DNA from 3 places in the Peribacillus sp. FSL P2-0133 genome. Region 2 is predicted to be linked to each of the others. Evidence: riboswitches for the same ligand, from Rfam matches in the RefSeq annotation. Region 2 holds a riboswitch; each other region holds the start of a gene.
What was found. Region 2 has a riboswitch for glycine ahead of gcvT (glycine cleavage system aminomethyltransferase GcvT). Riboswitches for the same ligand answer to the same signal wherever they lie in the genome.
Positions count from the first base shown of each region.

Region 1: linked by a shared signal. The riboswitch ahead of MKY17_RS03235 (amino acid permease) and the one ahead of gcvT (glycine cleavage system aminomethyltransferase GcvT) in region 2 are both predicted to bind glycine.
Region 3: linked by a shared signal. The riboswitch ahead of glyA (serine hydroxymethyltransferase) and the one ahead of gcvT (glycine cleavage system aminomethyltransferase GcvT) in region 2 are both predicted to bind glycine.

Region 1 covers NZ_CP150254.1:663,947-671,983, reverse strand. Annotated here, with positions in the region: gene MKY17_RS03240 (amino acid permease) at 1-921, opposite strand, end outside; glycine riboswitch at 1,426-1,504, shown strand; gene MKY17_RS03235 (amino acid permease) at 1,711-3,054, shown strand; gene MKY17_RS03230 (DUF3311 domain-containing protein) at 3,342-3,542, shown strand; gene MKY17_RS03225 (sodium:solute symporter) at 3,539-5,017, shown strand; gene MKY17_RS03220 (hypothetical protein) at 5,282-5,491, shown strand; gene argH (argininosuccinate lyase) at 5,518-7,002, opposite strand; gene MKY17_RS03210 (iron ABC transporter permease) at 7,019-8,037, opposite strand, start outside.
Region 2 covers NZ_CP150254.1:3,883,580-3,891,616, reverse strand. Annotated here, with positions in the region: gene MKY17_RS18650 (YqhG family protein) at 1-583, opposite strand, end outside; gene MKY17_RS18645 (SNF2-related protein) at 561-2,249, opposite strand; glycine riboswitch at 2,625-2,712, shown strand; gene gcvT (glycine cleavage system aminomethyltransferase GcvT) at 2,938-4,044, shown strand; gene gcvPA (aminomethyl-transferring glycine dehydrogenase subunit GcvPA) at 4,062-5,408, shown strand; gene gcvPB (aminomethyl-transferring glycine dehydrogenase subunit GcvPB) at 5,401-6,858, shown strand; gene MKY17_RS18625 (rhodanese-like domain-containing protein) at 7,020-7,403, opposite strand; gene MKY17_RS18620 (biotin/lipoate A/B protein ligase family protein) at 7,606-8,037, shown strand, end outside.
Region 3 covers NZ_CP150254.1:2,771,547-2,779,583, reverse strand. Annotated here, with positions in the region: gene lipA (lipoyl synthase) at 1-332, opposite strand, end outside; gene gcvPB (aminomethyl-transferring glycine dehydrogenase subunit GcvPB) at 584-2,071, opposite strand; gene gcvPA (aminomethyl-transferring glycine dehydrogenase subunit GcvPA) at 2,064-3,416, opposite strand; gene gcvH (glycine cleavage system protein GcvH) at 3,418-3,813, opposite strand; gene gcvT (glycine cleavage system aminomethyltransferase GcvT) at 3,977-5,086, opposite strand; gene glyA (serine hydroxymethyltransferase) at 5,221-6,471, opposite strand; glycine riboswitch at 6,645-6,749, opposite strand; gene MKY17_RS13310 (amino acid permease) at 7,079-8,037, opposite strand, start outside.

The sequences.
Region 1 (8,037 bases), 2.6 Mb from region 2:
CATACGTCCTGCACTGAAAATCCCACTGTTGCATCCAGACATTGCTGCAGTGATTACGACAAAATTAATGATGCCTGCCGCTGCAGTGATACCTATTTTGGCAAAGGTTGAAACAAATGGACTGCCTAAGTCATCCAGTTGATCCCAAGGGAATACTGTCACGATGACGAATATGGCACCAATGTAGAAAATTAAAATGCGCCATATGATTGATTGGATCGCTTTTGTTACGGTCTTGGTTGGATTCTTCGCTTCTCCTGCTGTGATTCCGATAAGCTCAACGCCTTGATAGGAAGCCACTACTAGGGAAAGCGCGAAGAAGAATCCTGTCCAGCCTCCCGTAAAGAAGCCGCCATTTGCCCAAAGATTCGATAATCCAATAGCATCCCCGCCATTCCCTATTCCAAAGAAGATAAGGCCAAGGCCGGCAATGATCATCAATATAATCGTTATGATTTTTATAAGCGCAAACCAAAATTCAAATTCCCCGAAGGATTTAACCGAAATAAGGTTTGCCGCCCCCAAGATGATCATGGCGACCACACCTGGTATCCAAGCAGGTAACTCCGGGAACCAATATTGCATATACAACCCAACCGCGATGATTTCGGACATTCCGACGATTACCCATTGAAACCAATTGCTCCAAGCAGTCATATAACCTGCCAAGGGATGTATATAGCTGCTCGCAAAGGTTGCAAAAGAACCTGTAGTCGGTTCTAAATATAGCATCTCACCCATGGAACGCATGATGAAAAATATAAAAATACCTGCGATTGCATAAGCAAGCATAACAGAGGGCCCGGTCCATTTGATCGTGCTCGCAGAACCCATGAATAAACCGACCCCGATGGTTCCGCCTAAAGCTATCATTTGAATATGTCTTGATTCCAGCCCTCTCTTTAATTCCTTGTTCGACATGATTAACTCCCCCAGATGCAATATCGGTAATGCTTTTCCATCCTTGCCACGAACGACTCTCTTTTAATTAGAAATGCTTTATCGTAATCAATATTACATAACACTTCAATTATATTTTCTTATCTTATAATAGTAAATATTCTGTAAAAATACAATTGTATTTTTGAAATAAACAGTTACCAATAATATCTTGTCGATTTTTCTAATCTAAAAATATCATTTTAAAAAAATGATGTTCAGTATTTTATAATAGTGATCGTTCAAAAAGAGCAGAAAACTATCACTTCTGCTTAAACCTTAAGTTAAATACAAACCACTATTAAACTGCGATAATGCCTGTTTCATTTCAAAAATATTGTTGACCTACCGAAAAATTGATGATAGAATTCCAATATTATTTTATAAGCATAATGAATGATCCAACAGTGGAAGATTAACACTGACAGACATTTCTTCACAACCGCATACAAGCAAGCGATGAATGCTATGGATGACACTATAGCAGGAGCAGCTTCTGGAGAGACTGTACAAGATGCAGCGCCGAAGGATTCACAATCTCAGGCAAAAGGACAGAAGAGTAACGAATGATAGAATTGTTATTCTGAACCCTTTAAGAGATTGGTATTATCCAATCTCTTTTTTTATTGTCCATTTTGTGATTGGACTTAAAACTACACTCTTGAAAACCAATGGAATAGGCAAGCAGGGCAAAAAATCACGTCCCTCTCTCCAAGACCATGCAGGTTGAAATCATTACTAACAAGACTATAAAAAACGGGGGCGTAAGAATTGGCTAAACAGGAATTAAAAAGAGATTTAAAAAATCGACATGTACAACTGATTGCAATAGGAGGAACCATTGGCACCGGTTTATTTTTAGGATCCGGAAAAGCCATACAATTGGCTGGACCTTCCATTATATTCTCCTATCTGATAATAGGGATTGCCTTGTTTTTTGTGATGAGGGCGCTGGGCGAATTGCTATTATCCAATGCAGGTTATGCATCATTCACTGAATTTGCAACCGAATATGTCGGTCCATGGGCTGGATTCGTGACAGGTTGGACATATTGGTTCTGTTGGATCATGACCGCAATGGCCGATATCATAGCTGTCGGTGTCTATATACAATATTGGTTCGATATCCCTCAATGGATTCCAGCTCTAATATGCCTAGTCATTCTGTTAGGGTTGAACCTATTGACCGTTAAGTTATTTGGCGAATTGGAATTCTGGTTTGCCATCATTAAAGTAATCACGATCATTGCCTTGATCATCGTAGGAATCATTCTATTGATCATCGGCTTCAACACCAATACCGGAACGGTTTCCATAACGAACCTATGGAATCATGGGGGCATGTTCCCCAATGGCATTTCCGGATTCCTATTATCATTACAGTTGGTCGTCTTCTCATTTGTCGGTGTCGAATTGGTCGGGGTTTCCGCAGCGGAAACGGCGAACCCGAGAAAGAACATTCCTTCTGCCATCAATAAAATCCCTGTCCGGATTTTACTTTTCTATGTTGGTGCCCTATTCGTCATTCTCTGTGTCAACCCATGGACACAACTTGATGCCTCAAGCAGCCCATTTGTAGAGGTCTTTGCGTTAATCGGCATTCCTGTCGCTGCAGGAATCATCAACTTCGTCGTGTTGACATCCGCTGCTTCTGCATGTAACAGCGGTTTATTTTCAACAAGCCGAATACTCTATACGTTAAGCAGAAATGGCGAAGCCCCTGCTAAACTGGAAAAATTAAATAAACAGGCTGTTCCAAGCAATGCCTTATTAACATCCACAATCGTTGTATCAATAGGGGCATTATTAAGCAAGCTGATACCGGAACAGGCATTTACCGTCGTGACGACCATCAGTGCCATCTGTTTCATTTGGGTATGGAGCATTATCTTGATCTCCCATATCAAATATTCGAAAACAAGGCCTGATCTAAGAGCCGAATCGACTTTCAAGGCTCCTTTTACACCCTTTGTCAATTACGCCATTTTAGGATTATTCCTATTCATCCTTATTGTTATGCTATTCGCTGAAGCTACACGACTATCACTGCTCTTGACCCCGATCTGGTTCATACTCTTGGTGATACTATATAACTATCGGAAAAAAAATAGCTAAAGGAAATAAAGCCTTGAATTCAATTCGAATTCAAGGCTTTATCCATCTAAGAAACATATCAAGATTAGGCAGTTGGCACTTTTTTGCTAAAATATATCACCCAACTCCATTAAATTTTATATCAAAATAGTGTAAGCTATTATATATCATCGGACCTTTTTAAAAGAAGGTAAATCCGTCTTGTATGAATTTTCCTTCCCGGTTTGGTTCACCCAGCCATCAGTGGCATTGAAGAATAAACCCCATTGATGGACGTTTCACTTATTTAAAACGGAGGGGTTTGTTTAATGAAGATTATATATATCCTTACTCTAGTTCCTTTTATAGGCATACTAGGATTTCTACCTTTTGTTAATAAAATAGAACCATACGTATTAGGGATGCCTTTCAATATGTTCTGGATGGCTATGTGGGTTGTCCTTACCTCTGCCATATTGGGCATCATGTATAAGCTGGATCCCAGGAATCGGGAAGGTGACCAGAAATGAATATTGCTCTCTTAATCATTTTAGCATTTTTACTTCTATCGATATTTTTAGGGATACGCTCTTCAAAAGGAAAAGATATGAACTTGGAACAATGGACGGTGGGCGGACGTGGTTTTGGTGCGATTTTCGTCTTTCTGCTGATGGCCGGGGAAATCTATACGACCTTCTCCTTCCTTGGCGGCAGCGGCTGGGCATATGGCAAGGGCGCACCCGCTCTATATGTTCTAATTTACATTACTCTGTCTTACGTATTATCCTATTGGCTCCTTCCGGAAATATGGAAATATGCCAAAGAAAATAAACTGATGTCTCAATCCGATTTCTTTGTGAGCAAATATAAGAGTCCCAGTTTAGGAATTTTGGCTGCACTTGTCGGTGTGGTGTCGATGATTCCAGTGATCGTCGTGCAGCTGAAAGGATTGGGAATCATTGTCTCAGAGGCATCTTATGGTGCCATCTCAATGTCCGAGGCAGTTTGGATGGGGGCGATCAGCCTAACCATTTATGTGATGATCTCCGGTATACACGGTTCTGTTTGGATAGCGGTCATTAAAGATATCATGATGGTCGCCATAATAGGATTTTTGGGGATTTATCTGCCGATCCATTACTTTGGCGGATTTCAGCCGATGTTTGAAGCGATTGATGCGGCCAAACCTGGTTTTCTAAAGTTCCCTGACCAGGGACTTAGCGTATCATGGTTTATCTCCACGGTAATATTGCTCGTATTCGGTTTCTATATGTGGCCACAAGTTTTCAGCGCTGTCTATTCAGCACGCAGCGGCAAGGTATTTCGAAAAAATGCCATCATCAGCCCTTTATATACACTCATGCTGTTATTCGTCTTTTTCGTTGGGTTTACAGCTATATTGAAAGTGCCCGGACTTGTTGGGGCAGATGCAGACCTCTCATTGCTGCGCCTTTCGATCGAGACATTTGATCCATGGTTTATAGGCATAATCGGCGGAGCTGGATTGTTGACCGCATTGGTGCCGGGATCCATGCTTTTGATGAGCGTCGCTACACTGCTCGCGAAAAACGTCTATAAGGAATTTGCACCTGCAGTGTCCGATCGCCACGTTGTACGATTGGCAAAGTTTCTTGTTCCAGTCATTGCCCTTATAGCCGTCTACTTCACCTTAAACGGCGGCGAAACGATGTCAGCATTAATTCTAATGGGATACAGTCTCATTACACAGCTATTCCCGTCCCTGCTCTTTAGTCTGAAGAAGAATAATCCCATCAATAAATATGGCGCAATCGCCGGCATCATCACCGGATTATTCATCGTAATCTGCATTACACTCAGTTCTTCAACTATAGGAACCTTGTTTCCGTCCTTGCCGCAAGCCGCGAAAGATTTGAATGTGGGAATCATCGCCTTGGCGGTCAATTTCATTGTGATGATCACGGTAAGTCTTGCTTTCAGAAAGCACGCGGTTCAGTTGGAACCTAAATCCGTTAACGATATTTGAAACACTTTCTGATGCTGGTTATTTTGGATAATGAAACATTAAAAGAACATCGAAAGGGCTCAGTCAAAAGACTGAGCCTTTCTTATAATCGACATCCAAAGTCATAATGTCCTTTTTCTTAAGAGTAATTATACAAAGTTAATAGCGGACAAAAAACAATGTCTCATATGAAACTACTAATCTTTTTTGTTTATAATCAAAACCCCTATTTTAACTAATAAATACAACGAGAAAATACTCTTTTCAGGAGGTTCGGGCTTTTACTTGGGATTTGGAGTAAATACTCGTGAATTCTACGTTTTTACTCGTGAATTTGGAGTAAATACTCGTGAATTTGGAGTAAATACTCGTGAATTTGGAGTAAATACTCGTGAATTTGGAGTAAATACTCGTGAATTCCACGCTTTTACTCGTGAATTTCATGCTTTTACTCGTGGATTTGGAGTAAATACTCGTGAATTTCATGCCCGTTAAAATTCATTTCCTTTTTTCACGTACCTTCAGTAATCCACTAAAGCCTTCCTGTCATCATTCATTGCTTTAACGATACCCTTATATTCGTGCAACTGTTGCTCCAGTTTTTGTTTTCTATTTACGATCATCCTCGTAACTTCTTTCGGGCTGGGCCCGCCTTGAATGCTTCTAATTTCCACAAAGTATTCGGGAGAGATGATCTTTTTCCATTCGTCTTCAGTTAAATTCACTGCAACGAATTCATTGATGATCTTGTTGATGTCTTGCGTGTCCCAATCATAAAGCTCCTTCCCTTCACCAATCGACCGTTTTGCAATATGACTCGCTATGGAATGAGCTTTTCTAAATGATATCTCGTAATCTCTTGATAGGGTATCCGCTAATTCAGTAACCGTTATACTGGATTTTGCGGCCATTTTCTTTGTATGTTCTTCATTTACTTTCAAAGTCGATATGACGGCATACATTAGTTTCATGACACGTCCTGCATTCGAAAAAGCCCGATATAAATGCGGCTGTAAATCATCTTCCGTATCGACGATATCACCAAATGGCGTATTGTGGATCATATTCATTGCAGCGAGTGCATCACCATACGCACTGCTTGCAATCGAACGGGAATGTTCAATGGAAACTGGATTTCTTTTTTGCGGCATGATGCTGCTCACTTGAACATAAGGATCGGCCACATGAAATGTACCAAACTCCCTTGTCACATGCTGCAGGAAATCTTGAATCCATCTTCCTGCATTGACCATGCACGTCATGATGGCAGTTGCGGTTTCCAATAAATAATCCGCCCCGCCTATCGAGTCATAGGAATTCTCGATCACCGAATCAAACCCAAGCAGTTCAGCAGTACGGTTGCGGCTGATCGGAAAACCGGTGGTCGTTAACGCGGCAGCGCCCAAAGGCGATTGGTTAACCGTTTCATAGGCTGCCCATAACCGGCCAATATCCCTTTGAAGCACATCATAAATGGCTAAAAAGTAATGTCCTATCGTAGTCGGCTGAGCCGGTTGGGTATGCGTGTAACCAGTTATATAAGTTTCTGTATGTTTTTCAGCCTGCACCAGAAATGCCTCACTCAAATGGTTTGCGTAGCCAATCAATTGGAGCAGATGGCCTCTCAAAACAAGCCGGTACATCGCGACTCCCATATCATTACGACTGCGGCCGATATGAATCTTTCCTGCAAGTTCATGACCGATTTCCTCACCTATCTTTGCCTCCATCATGAAAAATAAGTCTTCGAATTGGGGCTGATAGGTCAACTGCTTGAGATCTGTTTGGGCCACTTTCCGAATCCCATCAAGCATGGTTTTCGCCTCTTCTTCTTTAATGATCTTTTGTTCCGAAAGCATGATGACATGCGCCCGATGAATATCGAACATTGCATGAAATAAGTAATCTCTTTGATCATTAAAAACAGGCATCAGAAGCTCTTCTGCATATGTTTTTCCGGGAAAGACACTACCTTCATTTTTGATAAATTCTTCAAGCCTGCTCATCTTTAAACCTCCAAATTCATAAAGCTTTTTCCGCTTTGATTCCAAAAAACTTGTTCGAAATAAAGAGAACGATTACAATCAGTGTGATTTGAATCATCCCATAGGCAGCTGCCTGCCCCATATTGAACATTCGAAGCTGATTCATGATTTCAATGGATATGGGTCTGTTTGAAATCGTGTACAACAGGACCGAGGTCGGGAATTCCCCCACAGATTCGATAAATGCCAATAATGTCCCTGATAAAACGCCAGGCATAATAATCGGAAATATGACCTTTCTGAAGGTATAAAACCACTTTGCCCCCAAGTTTCTGGCTGCTTCTTCAATCGAATCATCGAGCTGCTCCAGAACGGCGTTAGTCGAGCGGACAACGAGTGGTATATGTCTGATGAAATAGGCAAGAGGCAAAATCCAAAATGTTCCTACCAATATTTGACCAAAGGAAAAAACGCTAGGTTCATTGAATGCGAATATCAAGTTCATCCCTATGACCGTTGCAGGCAACGCCCAAGGAATCATGACTAGAATATCGACAAAGCTTTTCCCGACGAATTTCCGTTTGACAAGCACATAGGACGCTATGACCCCAAACACCAGATTTGCCAACGTTGCAATAACCGCCATCAGTAAACTATTTCGTAACGGTTTGAAGATATTAGGATCTTCAAACAAAAGCCTGTAATTTTCCACATTAAATACTGTTGGATACGTTTGAAATGTCCAGGTTCCATCCGGCACAAGTGAAAGCAAAAGAATCGTAAAGTGCGGTAAAAGCAAAATAATTACGCCAATGATGCCCGTTACGACCATCACCCATTTCATAATCGGGTTCTTCACTTCACTCCTGTGTGCCCCAATCCCTTTCGAAGCCATTCGATAATCTTTCCTATTCTGATACCAACGCATGAATAATAGAAATGAAATCGAAACGATGGATAGAATGACGGATTGAGTAGCGGCAATTTCCATATCACCATTTATTTTCGAAAAATAAATTTGCAGGCTCAACACCCTGTATCCGCCAGCCAATAAAA
Region 2 (8,037 bases):
TCCTGATGTATGTATCCAGTCTTGCCAATCCACTCTTGGGCATGATCAAAGGTGAAAGCGTAAAGGAGTAATCCGGTATTTTTGGGGTGACCTTTATCGGTAAAACCCGATGGTGAAACTTTTCCATGATCTCACCTGAGATTAGATTCAGTCCTATCGACATGAAAGTATCTTTTTTACGGTCGCATTGATAGGATATTTTCACATTCAGGGTCAGCCAAGGAAACAAAGGATTATTTCCGCCGCCTTTTAATGGAGGAGTATCCTCAAAAAGTCTAGTATACCCTGCCAGCTTTTTGGTTGATTGAATAATTTGATGAAGGCGTGGGGAGCCAAAATGAATCATTTCTCCCTTTAAATCGGATGGAGCTTGTTCTGGATCGGTAATGAAAGTCATCTGTGCTGGGTTCGGAACGCCACCTGTTTTTTCTAGATAATGCCAGTAAAAGGGTCTGTTCATTAATTCTTTATCCATTTCAATCGTCAATTGGACTGTAAGGTGGGTTGGTGCATTATCCAGTATTTCACAATCGTTGGCCTTAAAAAAAGTTATTAAAAAATCATGAATTTCCCGTTGCTGCATGAACCTCACCTTCCTTCATTGATTGAGCGAATTGGATTAACGATGAAAAATTATCCATCTTGATCTTCATTTCGCCCTCTGTTTTGGACTCGCCGACCACATCAATTAAATATTCTTCAATGTTGTTAATATCCAGTTTGGTTAGAATATCATCCAATTCTCCAATTACTTTTTCAAATAAATTTATTTTTTCGTATAGTAACTTCAGAATATGTTCTTCTACTGTATTTTTCGTGGCAAAGTTATAAATCATCACATCTTCTTCCTGACCAAGGCGGTGAATCCGTCCAATTCTCTGTTCGAGCCTCATGGGGTTCCATGGCAGGTCAAAATTAATCAAGTGATGGCAAAACTGAAGGTTTATCCCTTCCCCGCCAGCTTCTGTTGCTATTAATACCTGTATATTCTTTTGGAATAATTCCCGCATCCAGTCTTTCTTTCCGCGCTTAAAACCGCCTCGGAAGGGAACCGAAGAAATTCCATTCTGCTGTAGGTACCATTGGAGATATAGCTGAGTCGCCCGGTATTCGGTAAAGATAATCACTTTGTCATCAATTTTCTTGATCAGTTCCAGTGCTTTTTCAGCCTTGGAGTTCTGAACTGTTTCATTCACTTTAGAAAATAAATCATCAAGCTTTGCCAAAAAGTCAGGGGAAGGCTGATCATATTTTTCTTTCATATTCTTTAATGTATAAAAGACCGCCTCTCTGCTGCTGCATGCTTCCCTTTGGAGAGTGAGAGCCGAAAAGGCGCTTCCTTTTGATCCATCCGAAATAGGCTTGAATTTGGAAACAGCATCGTACAATGCTTGTTCCGTTGGAGAAAATTCAATGGTGATGGTTTCCACATGCCGTTTTGTCCATTCAATGCCAGTATCGGCCCGCCGGTTTCGAATCATGACAGTATTGACCAGTTCCTTTAGGTGTTCATCTTCAATGATGTTCCGGCCTTTCCCTTTATACTTTTCCGAAAAGAGTGAGGCATTTCCCAAGTGGCCCGGTTTCAATAACGAAACGAGGTGAAAAATCTCCTCGACTTTATTTTGAATCGGAGTGGCTGTCAGGAGTAAACAAAATTTCTTTTTCAGATTTTGGACGAATTCATAGTTCTTCGTCTTATTGTTTTTAAGTTTATGAGCTTCATCAATAATGATGAAGTCATATTCCTGAGTAAAAATGATATCTCGATGTGGAGCGCGTTTCGCTGTATCAATGGATGAAATGACCACATCACAGGATTCCCAAACATAACTTTTTCTCTGAACGACTGCCGGTATATGAAACTTGGTATTCAATTCAAAAGCCCATTGTGTGACAAGGGAGGCTGGAACAAGGATCAATACTTTTTTTACAAGGCCCCTAATCATATACTCTTTTAGGATCAAGCCTGCTTCAATTGTTTTTCCGAGCCCCACCTCATCAGCTAAAATGGCCTTTCCATTCATCTTTTCCACCACTTGCTTGGCTGCTTCCAATTGATGGGGAAGCGGGGTTAACTGCGGAAGGTGCTTGGGCGCCTGTAAACCTTCAAAATCAGGGATGATAAGATTTTCCTCCATTTGAACCGCCAACTTATAAAGCTCCCAATTTCCCCATGGACCGTCATTTTCCATTTTTTGCAGAAACTCGTCATTCCATTCAGAATTGAAGGATATATTGATTTTCATAGAAATAACTCCCTCTTAAATCATAATTTCCTTAATAAAAGGTCAAAACCCGAACATTTCGTATGTGAAGTAAGAAAAATATTTCTTTTCAAAAGATATTGCAGAGATAAGTTTCTTAGGGTAGGATATAAGTATATTTAGAAAATTCCAATTTCCAAACGCTACAAAGAATCTTTGTACATCGATTTTGCAGTTCGTGTTTTCTTAGTATGAGCTATAGGCTCCTAATTTATCCAAGATTACTGAAGGAGATCACTCAAACGGTTTCTGAAGTTTTAGGAGAATTGGCAGAGAATGCATTCCATGATGCTCAAAGGTTTTACCGATGCTTGGGGCTATTTCGCTTCCTTTCATTGGTAGACCATTCATATGCGGGTGAAGATAAGGGGAGAGACTACGGATGTAGCGCCGAAGGAGCAAACTTAGCAGTGAATCTCTCAGGCAAAAGAACTCTTATTGGACGCAACTCTGGAGAGCGCCGCCCGTTTTGGGACGGCCACCAAAGGGGAAAACCTATTACATAGGTAAACTTTCAGGTTTCAGGACAGAGAAAAAGCTCAAACGGGCTTTCTCTGTCCTTTTTTGTGCTTTTTTCACATCATGAATCAGGATATACCTGATGCGTAATGACAAGAAGCTTTTGATAATGAAGCCAATTAATTTAAAAAAATCTGAAGGGGGTCATTTTTTGACCAATTTAAAAAGAACACCACTATTTGAGGTTTATCGTGAATACGGAGGTAAAACGATTGATTTTGGCGGCTGGGAACTTCCTGTCCAATTTTCGGGTATAAAGGACGAACATGAAGCCGTACGTACAAAAGCGGGGTTATTCGATGTTTCCCATATGGGGGAAGTCGATGTTAAGGGTCCTGGGAGCCTTTCCTTTTTACAGAAGATGCTGACTAATGATATATCAAAGCTGCAACAGGGCGGTGCCCAATATACCGCCATGTGTTATGAAAACGGAGGCACGGTTGATGATCTTATCGTGTATAAAAGGGCTGAGGACGACTATCTGCTCGTGGTCAATGCAGCGAATACAGAAAAAGATTTCAATTGGCTGCAAGCTAATTTAACGGAAGATGTCCAAATTACGAATGTATCGAGTGACTATACACAGCTGGCACTTCAAGGACCATCTGCAGAAAAGATATTACAAAAACTATCGGGAAATACTGACTTAAGTGAAATTGGATTTTTCAAGTTCAAGGAAAATGTCCTGATCAACGGTATCTCCACGTTGGTATCCCGTACTGGATACACTGGTGAAGATGGGTTTGAGATATATAGCGACAGTGAAAATGGTCCTGCCCTTTGGAAGGCGATTATGGAAGCCGGAAAGGAAGAGGGGGTTCAGCCGATTGGTTTAGGTGCTCGTGATACCCTGCGTTTTGAAGCGAAACTGCCGCTGTATGGACAGGAGCTTTCAGCGGACATCACCCCGATGGAAGCCGGTATTGGTTTTGCAGTAAAAGTGGATAAGGAAGTGGATTTTTTCGGGAAAGCCGTTCTTGCTGAGCAAAAGGAGAAAGGAGCTCCCCGCAAGCTTGTGGGAATTGAAATGATTGACCGTGGCATTCCACGTCATGGGTATAAGGTCTACAGCGGTGATAAAGCCATTGGCGAGGTCACGACCGGTACCCAATCACCAACGTTGAAGAAAAACGTGGGATTGGTACTTATCGATAAGGAATTTTCGGTGCTGGATGCGGAAGTCGAAGTGGAAATCCGTTCCAAACGTTTGAAAGCCGTTATCATACAAACACCTTTTTATAAAAAACCACGTAAATAGAGAGGAATGGTCATTAGATGAAACATCGTTATTTACCCATGACAGAGCAAGATAAACAAGAAATGCTGGAAGCGATAGGGGTATCTACTGTTCAAGAACTTTTCAATGATATCCCTGAAAGCGTTCGTTTTCAAGGAGAATACGATATCAAGCCTGCTAAATCGGAACCTGCATTAATGAAAGAATTATCAAGGCTTGCTGCCAAGAATGCGGACCTTAAAAACTATGCTTCCTTCCTTGGTGCGGGTGTCTATGACCATTACGCACCGGTCATCGTCGATCATGTTTTATCCCGTTCTGAGTTTTATACGGCTTATACACCCTATCAGCCTGAAATTTCACAGGGCGAGCTTCAGGCGATCTTTGAATATCAAACGATGATATGTGAATTGACGGGCATGGATGTTGCTAACTCCTCCATGTATGACGGCGGGACGGCGCTAGCTGAAGCAGCCATGCTTGCTTCAGGCCAGACACGACGCAAGAAGATTCTCATTTCAGGAACCGTTCATCCTGAATCAAGAGAAGTTGTGAAGACATATGCGAAAGGGCAACGGGTGGAAGTGGTCGAAGTTCCTTATAAAGACGGTGTGACGGACTTAGCTGCTTTAAGGGAATTGGCGAATGATGACATTGCAGGAGTGATCGTGCAATATCCGAACTTTTTTGGCCGCATCGAGCCATTGAAAGAAATGGAGGAAATCATTCATGGAGTCAAGTCCATGTTTATCGTTTCCAGTAACCCGCTTGCATTGGGAGCTTTGACATCCCCTGGTGCACTCGGTGCAGATATCGTAGCGGGGGATGCCCAGCCATTCGGCATTCCAGCGGCATTTGGGGGACCTCATTGTGGATATTTTGCCGTTACTAATAAACTTGTTCGGAAAGTTCCGGGCCGACTCGTCGGTCAAACGGTGGATGAAAATGGAAAAAGGGGGTTTGTACTGACTCTTCAAGCTCGTGAACAGCACATTCGCCGTGACAAAGCCACATCCAACATTTGTTCCAATCAAGCTTTGAATGCCTTGGCAGCTTCTGTTGCAATGACCGCGCTTGGGAAAAAGGGTGTCAAAGAAATGGCCGTGCAAAATATTCAAAAAGCGCATTATGCGAAAAAAGTAATTATGGCAAAAGGGGTGGAAGTGATATTCGACGGTCCTTCGTTTAATGAATTTGTCATTAAACTGCCTGCTTCGTTTTCAGAAATCAATAAAAACCTTTTTGAAAAAGGGATGATTGGCGGCTTCGATTTAGGGACGGTTTATCCTGAGCTGAAAGACCATATGCTGGTCGCGGTAACTGAACTTAGAACAAAAGAAGAAATTGATGCACTTGCGCAGGAATTGGGGGATCAACATGAATAATCAAGATCAATCACTCATTTTTGAAATCAGTACTTCCGGTCGAATCGGATACAGTCTGCCAGAAATGGATGTTGCAACTATTCCGCTCGAAGAAATTCTTCCTGCCGACTACATCCGTGAAGAAGAGGCAGAGCTTCCTGAGGTGTCCGAACTGGATATCATGCGTCATTATACAGCACTTTCCAAACGGAATCATGGGGTGGATTCGGGTTTTTATCCGCTGGGTTCATGCACGATGAAATATAATCCGAAAATAAATGAAAATGTGGCACGCTTCAACGGTTTTGCCCATATCCATCCATATCAGGATCCGGCTACTGTTCAGGGAGCATTGGGACTATTATTTGATTTGCAGGAACACTTAACGGAAATCACCGGGATGGACCAAGTGACACTACAGCCTGCAGCGGGTGCTCACGGTGAATGGACTGGATTGATGATGATTCGCGCTTTTCACGAAGCGAATGGCGATACAGAACGGACTAAAGTGATTGTACCTGATTCTGCACACGGTACGAATCCTGCTTCTGCAACTGTTGCCGGACTTGAAACGATTACAGTGAAGTCGGATGAAAATGGGTTAGTCGACCTTGAGGATTTAAAGCGTGTTGTCGGACCGGATACGGCGGCCTTGATGCTGACGAACCCCAATACATTGGGATTATTTGAAGAAAACATTTTGGAAATGGCACAACTTGTCCATGACGCAGGCGGGAAGCTTTATTATGATGGAGCCAATCTGAATGCAGTCCTATCAAAAGCACGCCCGGGTGATATGGGCTTTGATGTGGTTCACTTAAATCTCCATAAAACATTCACAGGCCCGCATGGCGGCGGCGGCCCGGGTTCTGGTCCTGTAGGGGTGAAGTCGGACTTGATTCCTTACTTGCCTAAACCGCTTGTGGTCAAACAAGGTGAGCAATTCGTTCTTGATTATGATCGTCCGCAATCCATTGGCAGGGTAAAACCTTATTATGGTAATTTTGGGATAAACGTGAGGGCATATACGTACATTCGGTCAATGGGTCCTGATGGCCTTAAAGCCGTCACGGAGAATGCGGTCATCAATGCCAATTATATGATGCGTAGGTTAGAACCATTTTTTGACTTACCATATAATCGTCATTGTAAGCATGAATTCGTATTAAGCGGACGCCGTCAAAAGAAATTAGGGGTAAGGACTCTCGATATAGCCAAAAGATTGCTGGATTTCGGGTATCATCCTCCAACCATTTACTTCCCGTTGAACGTGGAAGAAGGAATGATGATAGAACCGACTGAAACCGAGTCAAAAGAAACGCTGGATGCGTTCATCGATGCGATGATCCAGATTGCCAAGGAAGCGGAAGAAACCCCGGAAATCGTTCAGGAAGCTCCGCATACAACCGTTATAAAGCGGCTTGATGAAACTCTTGCTGCAAGAAAACCTGTTCTGCGTTATCAAGCATAGACTGATAGCTTACACGAAAAAAATCCCTGCCTGCCGGCGGGGATTTTTCATGTTTATGTAAGAATTCATTAAAGTTCAACAGTTAACTTTCATTTTCCTAGAGCCCGCATGATGCACAAGAATGCTTTTTAATTTAAAAGAGCCCATGCGGTGATGGGGTCTTATTTCTTTGCTTTGATTTTCCCGGTCCACATCTTGAAACCGCCCTTTAGGTGAAAAAGTTCCCTGTAGCCCTTTTTGTATAGCATGGCTGCAGCTCTTCCGCTGATGATTTCGCTTTGAGCATACAAATATACAGGCTTGTCCGGTCTAATTTCGACCAAGCGGGTTTTCATTTGAGTCATAGGGATGTTTCTTGCGCCTAAGATATGACCATTATCGAAATCATTCGGTTCCCGCACATCGATTAGCTGCACTTTTCTGTAGTTAGCGATAAATTCGTCCTGTGTTAATGTTTTAACGATTTTACGCTGGCGGTACCAATTAAAAAGTGAATACGCAATAACCACTCCCAAGATGATGAGCAGTGTATATAATATTTCCAAACATAAAAACTCCCTTCTACCTTAACGAATACAGACAATCTTTATTATATAATTGCTTTACCCAATAATCAAAAAGAATTTTCATCAAATTCTTCATCGACTTGATAGCACTTTCTTTTTTAGAGTGTTAAAGTCTGTTAAACTACTACATGTGAGTTTTTGTGGGGGAATGAAAAACAGTCTATTGAAACGAGGGGTAAGGATGACTAAAGAAAAATGGGGTTTTATAGATTCGGGGTATTGTTCACCGGCTTTTAATATGGCGTTGGACGAAGCACTGTTAAACTGGCAAAGCAAAGCTGAAATTCCGCCAATTATACGCTTTTACGGCTGGGATCCAGCGACATTGTCGATTGGTTATTTTCAAAAGGCTGAAGCGGAAATTGATTTGGAAGAGGTCAAAAGGCAGGGCCTTGGTTTTGTTCGCAGGCCGACAGGAGGACGAGCGGTACTGCACGAGCATGAATTGACTTATAGCGTAATCGTTCCAGAATCCTATCCGGGAATGCCAACTACCGTTACTGAAGCATATCGTGTCATTTCTGAAGGAATATTAATGGGGTTCAGGAATCTGGGATTGGATGCTTATTTTGCCGTGCCTAGAACCGATCAGGAAAAAGCGGCTTTAAAAACG
Region 3 (8,037 bases), 1.1 Mb from region 2:
TCATCACGAGCAACAGCGGTAATCACCACATGTTTTAGGTTCATTTGCTTTACTGATTCTGCGACACGTTCGGGCTCTTCCCAATCAAGTTCTGATGGTAGCCCTGTTTGAACTGCACAGAACCTGCAAGCTCGGGTACAAACACTTCCTAAAATCATGAAAGTTGCCGTTTTTCGTACCGCCCAGCATTCATGAATATTAGGACATCTTGCTTCTTCACAAACAGTATGAAGTTTTTTTTCCCGCATCATTTTCTTTAAGCCTGTATATTGTTCATTCGTATTTAATTTAATTTTAAGCCATTCTGGTTTACGAAGATCAGTGATGGACATTTTATTTCTCACTCCTATGAGCAGATGTAATTTTAGCTTTAAAGAGGTTGCTCCATACGCCTAAAAAAAAAGACCGATAGAGTTTCTCCGTTGCTCTGTCTTTTTAGTTCTCAAGACTATTTTCTCCTTGCACCACTTGGCACTTTTTTCATCCTTTATAAATACGCTTAAATGAAACCACCTTGAATGATATATTGAGATTCTTGTCTTTATATTCATCCTTGGTGGTTCATGTTCATTCAAACATTCATTTATGACGTTACCGTTGCTTCCTCTACTACTACTTCTTCTTTGGAATAACGCAAGATAGGTTGTCTAGCTGCTTGGACCTCATCCAATCGCCCAATCACTGTAGTATGTGGTGCTTCTAAAACAACCCCTGGGTTTTCTTCCACTTCTTTGGCAATTGTAATCATTACCTCCGCAAATGCATCGAGTGTTTCTTTCGACTCTGTTTCTGTCGGTTCAATCATCAAACATTCCTCAACATTTAACGGGAAATAGATGGTCGGCGGATGGTAGCCGAAATCTAGCAGGCGTTTTGCTATATCAAGCGTTCTTACACCTAGCTTTTTCTGTCTGGATCCGGATAGGACAAATTCATGCTTGCAAATTTGTAAATATGGCGCTTCAAAGTATGGCTCCAATCTTTTACGAAGGTAATTAGCATGAAGCACAGCACTTTCTGATACTTGGCGAAGCCCAACAGGCCCCATCGTGCGAATATAAGTATATGCCCGCAGGAGAATTCCGAAGTTTCCATAATACCCTTTTACCCTTCCGATAGAGTGCGAATAATTAGCGTTCAGCACATATTTATCACCTTCTTTTTCTATGCGCGGAACTGGCAAGTATGGAGTAAGTTTCTCTTTCACACCGACAGGACCTGCCCCTGGACCGCCACCTCCATGAGGAGTCGTAAATGTTTTGTGAAGATTTAAGTGCACGATGTCAAAGCCCATTTGACCTGGTGTTGTTTTTCCTAAAATGGCATTGGCATTCGCTCCGTCATAATATAATAGTCCCCCTGCTTTATGAACAACCTGAGCGATTTCCACAATTTCTTTTTCAAAAAGTCCAAGGGTATTCGGATTCGTCAACATTAGCGCAGCTGTATCAGATCCAACATGTTTCTTTAATTCTTCTAGGTCAACTAATCCATTTTTATCGGATGGAATCGTGATCGTTTGAAAACCAGCAACACTTGCACTTGCAGGATTTGTACCGTGCGCTGAGTCTGGAACAAGTACTTTCGTTCTGGTTTCACCTTTTTCAGCATGATACGCCTTAACCATCATTAAACCTGTCCATTCCCCTTGAGCCCCTGCGGATGGCTGTAATGTTACAGCATCCATTCCTGTAATGACGGCTAGCTCTTCCTGTAATTCATATAAAACTTCTAATGCACCTTGTACTGTTTCAACGGGCTGATAGGGATGAATGCGGCTAAAGCCTTCCAACCGTGCCACATCTTCATTTATTTTCGGATTGTACTTCATCGTACAAGAACCCAGTGGATAGAATCCATTATCGATTCCATGGTTTTTATTAGAGAGCGCTGTGTAATGGCGGACAAGCTGCAACTCTGATACTTCTGGCAGCTCAGCAGGTTCGTCACGGATTAAGTGCTTTGGAAATTTTTCATTTATATCAACATAGTCAACGTCACTATCCGGAATACTTGAACCTACCCGTCCTGGACGACTTATTTCAAAAATCAACTCATTATATTCAACCATTTACAATCGCCTCCAAAGCATCAACAAATTGGTCAATTTCTTCTTTTGTTCGCTGCTCAGTCACAGCTAGCAGCATTTTGTTTTCAAAACCGTAATCACTTTCTAAATCAAATCCACCGATAATACCCGCCTTAAGAAGTTTTGCATTGACTTCCTTTACCGAACGAGGAAGCCCGACTATAAACTCATTGAAGAATGGTGCCTCATTGATTATGGTATAGCCCTTCTGTTCTAGAGTTTTCGCCATGTAATCAGCTTTCTCAATGTTTAGCTGTGCCATTTGACGAATCCCTTGCTTTCCAAGTGATGTCATACAAATAGAAGAGGCAAGAGCATTTAATGCCTGGTTGGAACAAATATTCGATGAGGCTTTATCACGGCGAATATGCTGTTCACGTGCTTGAAGTGTTAACACAAATCCACGCTGTCCTTTTTCATCTGCTGTTTGGCCTACAATTCGTCCTGGGATTTTGCGCATGAGTTTTTTATTTACCGCAAAATAGCCGCAGTGTGGACCGCCAAAGGACATCGGGATTCCTAATGGCTGCATATCACCGATCACAATATCTGCCCCAAGTTTCCCAGGAGCCTGCAAGAGTGCTAGTGCAAGAGGATTGGCGCTTACGATTAAAAGGGCACCTTTTTCTTCCGCAATTTTCTTAATTGCTTTTATATCCTCAATGGAACCGAAGAAATTTGGATATTGAACAATTACGGCAGCAGTGTCATTATCTATTTGTTCTTGCAGCTTCCCTAAATCTGTAATCTCATCAGCTAGGTTTACTTCCTCAGCTGTGTATCCCGGACCACCTGCTACTGTATGTAAAATAGCACGGGATTCAGGATGTACCGCTTTGGAAACAAGAACTTTCGAACGTCTCGTAGCCTCAACAGCAAGTGATGCAGCTTCTGCAAGCGATGTAAAACCATCGTACATGGAAGAGTTAGCCACATCCATTCCTGTCAACTCACAGACCATCGTTTGAAATTCAAAAATTGCTTGTAATTCACCTTGACTGATTTCCGGTTGGTAAGGTGTATAGGCTGTGTAAAATTCGGAGCGTGAAATCATATGGTTTACCACACTTGGAATGTAGTGATCATATGTCCCCGCGCCTAGGAAAGTCGGGTAATGATTCGCATTTTTGTTTTTTGTAGCAAGCTGGTTCATTTTTTTCACAAGCAGCGGTTCAGGAACCGCCTTTGGGATGTTTAGCTCCCCCTGCAGGCTGATTTCAGCTGGAATATCTTCAAATAACTCATCTATAGAAGAAATATTTAAAAATGTTAGCATCTCGTCTTGGTCTTGTTTCGTATCAGGAAGGTATCTATAAGTGGCTGTCATATTATTCCTCTCCTTCATTAGTAAATGCTTGATACTCATCTTCGTTTAGAAGTGAGTCTAATTCTTCTGGATTGGACATTTCTACTTCGACTAACCACCCTGCTTCAAATGGATGCTCGTTAATCGTCTCTGGAGCGCCTTCTAACTCTTCGTTTACAGTAACTACTGTTCCTGAAACAGGTGAGTAAAGTTCGGAAACTGCTTTAACTGACTCGATCGTTCCCATCGATTCATTGACAGTTACTTCATCATCAATCGCTGGATTTTCAACAAAGACGATATCACCTAACGCTTTTTGTGCATAATCAGAGATTCCAATACGAACACGGTTTCCTTCTAATTGTTGCACCCACTCATGTTCTTTGCTATATCGAAAACTTGATAATAATTTCGTCATTGTATTTTCCCCTTTTCTTTTCTTTTTTGTTTTTTAACTATTCCCATAATTCAGAATATAATTTGGGTAATTTTGCTCTTAAGTAGTCGATTTTAGGCTGCATGCAAGGTAACGGATATCGACTCATGAAAACTACACGATAACTCTATTAAAATATTTCCGCTTACCTTTTGTAGAATGGTGCATTAACAATAACGGCTTCAATCTGTTTATTTCGGATTTCCACTATTATTGGTGTCCCCACTTCAGCTTGATCGGCTGATACCAAGGCAAGACCTAAGCTTTTCTTCAAAGATGGTGATTGTGTTCCTGATGTAACAATACCTATTTCCTCTCCATCTTTAGAAATTACCTTGTAACCATGACGCGGAATCCCCCGGCCTGTTACTTCAATCCCTACTAATTTTCGTTTTAATCCAGTTTCTTTTTGTTCTGTAAGAGCAGACTTTCCGATAAAGTCACTTTCTTTGTTCGTCTTTACGACAAAGCCGATTCCTGCTTCAAGCGGGCTGATATCATTACTTAGTTCTTGGCCATAGAGTGCAAGACGTGCTTCCAGCCGAAGCGTGTCCCGTGCACCAAGTCCGCATGGTTTTAATCCACTCGTGGCTCCTGTTTCTAAGATCTTTTCCCAAAGTGCTACCGCTTTGTCTGCAGATAAATAAAGCTCATATCCATTTTCTCCTGTGTAACCTGTACGGGATACAAGTACATCGGAAATCCCCGAGATGTTGACGTGTTGGGCGAATTTAAAAGAACCAATTTCTGATAAATCAATTTCCGTTAACTTTTGCAAAATGCTTTCTGCCTTTGGTCCTTGGATGGCAAGCTGAGCGATGTCTTCCGAAATATTTTGGAGCTCCATCTCTCCTTTTACATGCTGCTTCATCCATTCGTAATCTTTCTCAATGTTTGCAGCATTAATGACAAGTAAATATTTTTCATTTCCTAATTTATAAACTAATAAATCATCGACCGTTCCACCGTCTGGATAACACATTGCGGTATACTGTGCTTGATTGATGCCAAGCTTTGTTACATCGTTTGTAACAAGGTAGTTAATATAACTCTCGGCATCTTTCCCTTCCACAAGTACTTCTCCCATATGAGAAACATCAAAAAGTCCTGCTTCAGTTCGAACAGCTTCATGCTCTTCTAAAATGCTGGTAAATTGAACCGGTAGAGCCCAGCCACCAAAATTTATAACTTTTGCCCCGTATTTTTTATATACTTCAAAAAGCGGTGTTTGCTTTAATGCTGTTTCAATACCCATGATTTACCCCCAATTATGATTTTCTGCAAAATAGTTCAACTGTTACAGGTTTCTTTATTGCTAGTAGTATCTCGCTGCCATGGCAGTTGCTCAGGTTTCAGCAAAGGCATAATTCCATTAAGCTGCCCCTTTCTTTACACAGTAGTTGGCTGTTGAAATAACGGATAAACATCACAAATCTCTTTGGTTGTTTCTCTTGCTTTCTGAATGACGTCTTTATTACCTTTACTCTTTAGAACAGTTGCAATCACTTCACCAATTTTCACCATCTCTTCCCTCTTCATGCCTCGAGTTGTTAAAGCTGCTGTCCCCATTCGGATACCGCTCGTAACAAATGGCTTTTCTGGATCATAGGGAATCGTATTTTTATTCACGGTAATGCCTGCGTCTTCCAATAATTTCTCCGCTTCTTTTCCTGTTAAATTCCACGGACGCAAATCTAAAAGGACAATATGATTATCTGTTCCACCAGAAACAAGTGCTGCACCTTCATTTTTTAATGTTTCGCCAAGTGTTGTAGCATTTTCAATGACTTGTTTCGCATAATCCTTAAAGCTTGGTTGTAAAGCTTCGTTGAATGCAACTGCTTTTGCTGCAATGATATGCATAAGTGGACCGCCTTGAATTCCTGGGAATACGGATTTATTAATCGCTTTGATAATTACTTCATCGTTCGTTAAAATGATGCCCCCCCGAGGTCCTCTTAATGTTTTATGAGTTGTACTTGTCACAACATCCGCATATGGGATTGGGGATGGGTGAAGACCAGTAGCTACCAGCCCGGCTATATGAGCCATATCCACCATAAGTTTTGCACCAACTTGATCGGCGATTTCTCTAAATCGTGCAAAATTAATCGTTCTTGGATAGGCACTTGTTCCTGCAATAATCAATTTAGGTTGTTCTTTCTTTGCGATAGCTTCCAACTCATCATAATCAATTAACTGAGTATCTTCTCTAACTCCATAAGACACAACTTCAAACCATTTTCCTGAAACGCTGACTGGACTTCCATGAGTTAAGTGGCCACCATGTGAAAGGTTCATTCCCATCACCTTATCACCAGGCTGAAGGAGTGCGAAAAAAACTGCGAAATTGGCTTGTGCACCTGAGTGAGGCTGAACATTTGCATATTTGGCACCAAAAAGCTTTGTTAGACGCTCAATGGCCGTTTGTTCTGCCACATCGACAAATTCACATCCACCATAATAGCGCTTTCCTGGATAACCTTCTGCATATTTATTTGTCATCACGCTTCCCATTGCCTCTAATACATCTGGGCTAACAAAATTTTCTGATGCAATCAATTCCAGTGTTTGATGTTGACGTTGTCCTTCTTTCTCAATCGCTTTAAAAATGGTTGAATCATTTTGTTGTAAACTCATTTCATTTTCCCTCCCGGACATTTTTGTTAATTCTGAATTTTTACATAATTTTCAATTCCAATATGGTGCTCTTTCCCGCTACAGGCCTGCTTTTCTATGAAAACTGCTAAAAACAGTATGCTTTACAACCTTTTTTGCACGCAAAAAAGGACAGAAAAGGGTCGTAGCGTTCTCTACCCTTCTCTGTCCTTTTACCTGAGAGTTTAGCTCCATTTTTTAATAGAGCCTTTCCCCTTTGGTGGCGTATATGTTTATACGCGCTCTCCAGAGGTGCGTCCATTTGTGGTTCCATCTACCTGAGAGATTTATTCCAAGGGTCTTTTTGGAACTTGCTCCTTCGGTGGCTTGTCGCTTTGCACTCTCCCACAACTGTCATCCGCTTATTCAATTTGGTACATTTAGAATAGTTGTTGAGAATAATTATGTCAAGCATTTTTGAAAGCGCTAACAATACTATTCTATAATATTTATTTCGAATTATCATAGAATCAACCAGATATCTTTGGCTTTTTAAAACGGGCAGATTTTTTACTCACCCAGTTGGAAAAAATGGAGCGGCAACTATCTGGACAAACACAGCAAATAGAATCAAAGGATTTCTTGCCTCTTAATTCCCCGCTACCTCTCTCTGATTCGCCTGATCCACCTTCGTTATGCGCATCTTATAAATCGCAATCAGCATAATGAACCAAACAGGAGTAACGAATAAGGCAACACGAGTGTCGTCCGCAAGTGCAAGAACAACTAGGACGAACGCTAGGAAAACAAGGATCAAGTAATTGGAAATTGGATAAAGTGGTAATTTAAATTTGTTCTTTTTCACTAGATCTGGTCTTGTTTTACGGTATTTCAAATGACTGATGACTGTAATTCCCCAAATAAAGATGAAACATACGGTAGAAATACTTGTAATCAAGGTAAATACTCCTTCAGGCATTAAATAATTCAAAACAACAGAAATTAAAATGACAACAGTTGAAAAGAACAATGCATTGGAAGGTACTTTACGGTCATTAAGTTTTGCAAACGGTACAGGTGCATTTTTATCTTTGGCAAGTGAGTATACCATCCGGCTTGTACTGAAGATTGCGCTGTTACATGCCGAAGCAGCCGATGTTAGGACTACAAAATTAACGATACCAGCAGCTCCAGCAATACCTACAGCCACAAATACTTGAACGAATGGGCTTTCCGTTGGGATGATTGCGTTCCACGGATAAACACTCATAATGACAATAAGTGCGCCAATGTAGAAAATTATAATCCGAATAGGAATATTATTGATCGCCTTGGGGATAACTTTTTCTGGATCTTCTGTTTCACCTGCTGTAAGTCCTACAAGTTCAATGCCCACAAACGCAAACACTACCATCTGGAATGAGAGGACAAAACCATTTATTCCATTTGGGAACATACCTTCGTGACTCCATAGATTCGTGAAACTTGCTGCGCCTGAATCAGTGGAAAAGCCTTTAATAATCATGAAAATACCGATAACAATTAATGCTAGAATAGCTATGACCTTAATTAATGCGAACCAGAATTCCATTTCGCCAAAAAGTTTTA